One region of the Paenibacillus sp. FSL H8-0175 genome, then DNA from elsewhere that is predicted to be linked to it. Evidence: predicted binding sites of a transcription regulator. Region 1 holds the regulator's gene; the other holds the start of a gene.
The links. The regulator CtsR, encoded in region 1, represses protease genes until heat stress. The targets are predictions, from matches to a motif close to ATGGTCAATAAAGGTCAAACA.

Region 2: the regulator CtsR is predicted to act here: its motif matches at 1,954-1,974, upstream of clpP (ATP-dependent Clp endopeptidase proteolytic subunit ClpP).

What each region holds. Positions count from the first base shown of each region.
Region 1 covers NZ_CP150299.1:6,548,472-6,551,659, forward strand. The annotation lists gene MHH46_RS29195 (protein arginine kinase) at 1-516, opposite strand, end outside; gene MHH46_RS29200 (UvrB/UvrC motif-containing protein) at 545-1,069, opposite strand; gene MHH46_RS29205 (CtsR family transcriptional regulator) at 1,100-1,561, opposite strand; gene eis (enhanced intracellular survival protein Eis) at 1,856-3,028, opposite strand.
Region 2 covers NZ_CP150299.1:184,015-187,202, reverse strand. The annotation lists gene gap (type I glyceraldehyde-3-phosphate dehydrogenase) at 1-358, opposite strand, end outside; gene MHH46_RS00915 (sugar-binding transcriptional regulator) at 472-1,524, opposite strand; tRNA gene MHH46_RS00910 (tRNA-Arg) at 1,793-1,867, shown strand; gene clpP (ATP-dependent Clp endopeptidase proteolytic subunit ClpP) at 2,061-2,657, shown strand; gene MHH46_RS00900 (GDSL-type esterase/lipase family protein) at 2,747-3,188, opposite strand, start outside.

The sequences.
Region 1 (3,188 bases):
CACATTGGTGGGACAACTGGTCAAGTATCCTCTTTTATCATCAAAAGCGTAATTCACAGCCGATTCGAAGATATCATCGATGGCTGTCGCACGTTCCCATGCTTCTCTTACCTGAAGACCCGGGAACAGACATTGGATCCGCAGATGGTCTTCTTCGTTAATCATGATGCTAACCGACTCATCTTCATTTAATATCACAGCTGCGCCACGTGAATCATTAGCCAGATTAGGACTGATGAGATGTTTCTCGACCAATACCTTTTTATCCAGTTCATTCACTTCAGCAAGCTTTATTAGTTGAAAAGATCCGAATTCGGCAGCAGTTTCCCCATGAAACACAGGGGCCAGCAGCTCTAATACTTCTTCCGATTGCTCTAAGGAAGCAAGCATAGGGAATGGAAGATGCTCTAAATTACGTGCAATACGCATACGGCTGCTAATTACAATCTCGGAGTGACTGCCTCCCGAGCGCATCCAATCACTAAGCGCTTGTTCAGTAAATCGGAGACTTGACATGTCATATCCCCCCTATATATCAAAGACTTTACTCTTGTGCCATTTCTTTTTCAAGTTGGCGAATTTGATCCCGCAGCTCTGCCGCAGTTTCGAATTCCTCCTGTGCGATACTTTGCTGTAATTCCAGCTTCAATTCATCAATTTGCCGCTTGAACACAATTTGTGCTCCAGCACGTTTAGGAATCTTGCCTACATGCGAAGTGCTGCCATGCACCCGTTTAAAGAGCGGGTCCAGTGCACTGTTGAAATATTTATAACAGGAGCTGCAGCCAAAACGACCCAATTTGCTAAACTGCGAGTACGTCATTCCACAATTCTCACATTGCAGACTCTGCGTAGTCTTCGTAGCAGCCGTCTTTTCCTTACCGGCCCCTTCAAGATCAAGCAGACCGGACAGCAAGCTGTGAATGGAGAATCCTCCAGCAGTTCCCGGGATCAGTTCACCCTTCTCCCGCGCGCAGCTCTCGCAGATATGAAATTCTGTCTTCTCTCCATTCACGATCTTGGTGAAATGGAGTGTTGCTGGCTTGACGCCACATTCCTGACATTGCATAAGCGAAAGCCCCTCCCTTATGATTGACAATTATTTGCCTAACAAAGAGATTAACATCGCCTTCATAATCTTGGCCCGAATCTCATCCCGATATGGAATCTTAACCGTTAGGCAATCCCGAGAAACAGCAGCGCGCATAAGACACGCCTCACGCTTGCTTAGAAAACCAGCTTCCTCCAGTTGATAAATCAACCCTTCGGCAGCGTTCTGATCTATCCCGCCACCTATAGTATGGTTTAAATGGGCATGCAGTGCCACGTTGGGCGGCAATTCAAAACGTTGAATACGAATATATCCCCCGCCACCACGTTTACTTTCCACCACATAGCCTTTTTCCAGTGTAAAGCGTGTACTAATAACATAATTGATCTGTGACGGTACGCATGAGAACTGGTCCGCCAGGTCATTTCGCTGGATTTCCACCGTACCTTCGGGACTTTCATGCAAAATATTCTTCAGATATTGTTCAATAATATCAGAGATATTGCGCATCACTCATCCTCCAGTGCTCTTTAAAGCTTCATAATATCGCTTACGGCCCGCATCCTTAATGACATTCATTAGTGAACTTCATTCATATAAGTCTGAAGAAAACTTCACGAATTCAGAGGATCGCACTGTATGTCATCAGGTGCGTTGACTTTGACTTTCTTTGACTTTTTAATATTATAACATATTCTGTGCTAATTCCAAGAGGATTCTCTTATTTTTCACTTTTTTCAGCGAATGTATTCGGAAATAAAGAACTCTCCCAGCATCTTTCGAAGGGGAGAGCCTAATTATTTTCTAAAAATGATCAAAAAGTGCAGTTTCAGCTTGCGGTATGATTTCTTCGAGCCATTCCAGAGCCGTCGGATTACCAGTCACACGTCCATAACGAGCCAGCTCTGCCGGGCGTTTATATCCAAACATTAGAATCGTCAGCGAACCAATATCACAGCTTAAGTCAGCTGCATCCCGTTCACCCTCTATACGCAAGAAAGCTGCTGCTCCCTTTTCGGAGACAGTCCATTCCCACAACCCGTCATTCCATGGGGCATATTTATCTTCAATATAGATAACCTGTTTCTTCTGACTGTTGTGACGCTTAAAAGAATAACTCTCCACGAATGCTTTAGCATTAACAATACGCGCCATAAAATAAGGATAATTCTCCTGCTCTATACGCGGATCAGGCAGCAAAAAGGGTAACATATCATCGGATGGCACCAGTTTTAGCGATGCACCGGTCACCATCGAATCGTGATTCGCAAGAAATGTCCACAGCCCCTGCCGGGCCTGTTCGTTCAAAAACACAAATTCATCAATGACCAGCTCTCTATTTTCTATCTTATATAGTACGTATCCTTCAGGTTCCCCAAGCTGTGAATAAAATACCGCAGTCTGACCTTCATCATCCAGAACAGAGTTTTCCCACCAGTCCAAATCACGCTTAAGTGTTCCGTTATATCTAACTGCAAAACGATTGTATAAGTTGTCCAATACTTCGATATCTATAACACCACGTCTTACCTTGCCCTCAACTTCAACCTTCTTGGGAAACTTGGCAACAGGAATGGAGTATTTCTTATATTCACAATAAACTTCCCAACCAAATTTGCGATAAAAGGGGATCAAGAACGGATGCAGAAAAGATAATGTCTGCCCCGCCTCATTCATCGTTTGCAGCGTATGCGCTAGGAGCTTTGCCACATGCCCCTGTCTGCGATTCTCTGGCCATGTCGCTACCCCTGCGAGCCCTCCCATAGGTACTAATCTACCTTGTATGTACACTTCGAACGGAAGAAGAGTAAGTTTAGCTTCCAAAGTACCTTCTTCAAAAGCACCCCATACGCGTTCTGCTTTAAATCTTTCCTTAGCATTCGCCCTTTTCTCACTAGGCAGCTTATATTGAAAAGCATATTCAGATAAATCCATGCTTAGATCAAACTCTTCTGAGTGCAACTGTCTGATATCCACAAAACTCACCTCATCATTTATGAATTTACTTTTATGGTTAGTATAACAAGAGAGTGTATTGTGTGCGAATTATAAGGATATTTTTCGAACTTTTTTTAGTTATCCACAGCCTTAGGCAGTTTTAAAAATAGTCTTGTAATCTTGTTCTATTCAAGTTAAA
Region 2 (3,188 bases), 790 kb from region 1:
AGATAACTACTTTCTTAGCTCCACCTTTCAAGTGTTTTTCAGCTGCTTCTTTAGTTGTGAAGAAACCTGTGCACTCAAGTACGATATCAACGCCTAGGTCGCCCCATGGCAATTCTTCAGGGTTGCGGTTAGCAAGAACCTTAACTTCTTTACCATTGACTTTGAAGAAGCCATCATGCACTTCAACATCACCTTGGAATTTACCTTGAGTTGTATCATATTTAAGCAAATGAGCAAGCATCTTAGCGTCAGTCAAGTCGTTGATTGCTACCACTTCGATACCTTCTACATTTTGAATACGGCGGAAAGCAAGGCGTCCAATACGTCCAAAACCGTTAATTCCAACTTTTACACTCATTGAATAGTTCCTCCTAGAATTCGTTTTATTTATTCAAAACAGACGGTGAGGTCTGTCATGACAACAATGTTAAGTATGATGCAAGAAGTATGTTATTGCCTGCAATCTAAAAACTACGAAGATAGCTGTAGTTGATTGTCAATTTCCTTGCCTATTTCTACTGCAGCAGCCTCGTCCGTGACGAGAATATTCTCCTGCCCGAAACGCAGCATGGCATGAATGGCTTTGGCCTTGGGTTTGCCTCCTGCAATACCGATGACTTTCTCTGTCCGGATAATATCTTCTAGACGTAGACCCATCGTAAGCATGGTATGGACAACCTGACCCTCTTCATTGAAATAATAGCCAAAAGATTCGGCCACTGCCCCTTCACCCTGGATTTCCGAGACTGTAGCCTCGTCCAGTTTGCGGCGGCGGGTCATTTCAATGGCATCCCCAATCCCATGTACAATAATACGCGAACTACGGATGGTTTGTACAATCTCTCCAATATTAGAGTCAAGTGCCAGCGATTGGTATGCATCCCCGCTAAGCAAATCAGGGACATGCAACAACCGGTAGTTGGCTCCAACCCGCTTTGCCATTGTTGAGGCAATCGTGTTGGCTTGAATCTCCATACTCTCTCCTAATCCTCCACGCGCCGGAACAAACCAAGCGTTCTTATAGGAAAGGGACAACGGCGGTGCCAGTTGATCAGCCATATCGGCAAGCGTCGATCCACCTGTGACGGCAACTGTATCATCTGCGCGAAGTATACTCAGCAGCGCTTTCGCACCCGCTCGGCCAAGCTCTCGTTTGGTGAACGGCGATGACTCACAATCACCCGGTACTACAATAACTTTATCCAGACCATACGTTGCTCGAATTTTCTCTTCCAGCTCATCCAGACCAAATAGGCTCTTAACAACCGGCTCTAGCAAATCAAGCAGTCTACGTCCAGCAGCGCTAATGCGCATGCCAACACTCTCGATCTCAATAAGCCCTTGCGATTTCAGAAGATCCGTCTCGGCACGCAGTACCCGCTCAGTCATATCTAGCGAAGCGGCTAGCGTTCTGCGCCCAATAATATCGGACAGCATGATCTGATGAAGAATCGTGTACCGTCTCTTAAGGGTTTCCATGAGATCAGGCAGAAGCTGCTTTTGGATATCTAATAAATTACGCATACTTTCACTCCTGCAACTTCGTCTTCCTCTATTCCCTTGTTCATGGTCTCAAAACGTCCCGGGTAAACTTTTTAAGTCCCACCCATATTCTAACCAAATATTGCTCGAAGCGCAAGTCTTCCGAGAGTAGAATTCTCAAGCGCTTGTCTTCTTATACATTAATAAGGTCAGAAAAAGATATAGCGCCCGATGCCTGTCCCTAGAGCGCTTGTCCAGTATTAATATTACATTGCAATTGTGTAAAAATTGTATTATAATCATTTTTGTTGCGCCCGTGGTCCAATGGATATGACGTAGGCCTCCGAAGCCTGAGATCCAAGTTCGATTCTTGGCGGGCGCGCCATTAATTTCATTTTTGCACATAATTTAGTAGTGCCTATACTACTACTTAACCAAAGAGCCGCTTGTCGGCTCTTTTTTTTGAATATAAGTTTGACTTTCTTTGACTTTTTGTTTGAATTTGTTTATCATGTGGGTAATACGGCAAGAGTAAAAATGAATACATTTGAAGAACCAATATCAAGGAGGTTTTCCACGTGAGTTATATTCCTATGGTAGTAGAACAGAGCAACCGCGGCGAGCGCGCTTATGACATCTATTCCCGCCTGCTGAAGGACCGCATCATTTTCCTTGGAACGGAGGTTAATGACGTGGTAGCCAATTCTATCATCGCACAAATGCTGTTCTTGGCTGCCGAAGATCCTGACAAGGACATTCACCTTTACGTGAATAGCCCAGGCGGTTCCATTACTGCAGGTATGGCTATTTTTGATACAATGCAGTACATTAAACCAGATGTTTCCACCATCTGTGTGGGTATGGCAGCTTCCATGGGAGCTTTCCTGCTAAACGCTGGCGCCAAAGGCAAACGCTTCGCACTGCCTAACAGCGAGATCATGATCCACCAGCCTCTGGGTGGTGCTCAAGGTCAAGCAACGGACATTGAAATCCGTGCCCGCCGCATCCTCAAATTGCGCGATAAGCTGAACCGTATTCTAGCAGAACGTACGGGTCAACCTCTAGAACGTATTGAGAAGGATACAGATCGCGACTACTTCATGACTGCTGCAGACGCGGCTGAATACGGTATCGTAGATAAAGTAATCGAGAAGACATTGCCTAGCGGTGTGTAAGCTATAAAGTAAAAATATAAAGAGGCTGTGCTCTATCCGTTATGGTTAGAGCACAGCCTCTTTATATTTTATAGAAGACCTAAATCCAATCACGCCAGCCCGCCATAACCTAGCGCATCCAGCTTCTCGGCAATCACGCGATAACCCCGGCCATTCGGATGCAGATGATCAATGGATAACAGCCCTCTCTCATTTCCTGCGAACTCACTATAAATCGAAGCAAATCCACATACTCGGCTGCTGTACTGTGCTGCGTATTGATTAAACTGTCTGACCCACTCTGTCGCACCAACCACCTGAGGATAGGGATTATATAATCCCACAATTCTAATGATAAAAGGTCTACAAGTCCTCGCCTTCAATTGTATAAGGATATTCATAATTGCAGAGAAATTTTGTTTGCATTCCTGAAGCGATCTCCGCAGTTCTGCGGATAAGTTTCCTTGCTGTCTTGCTGCTGATTTGGCCGCGTGAATCAAATCATTACCACCGATAGACACAGTGATGATATCGGCTACTCGAACGGCCTCA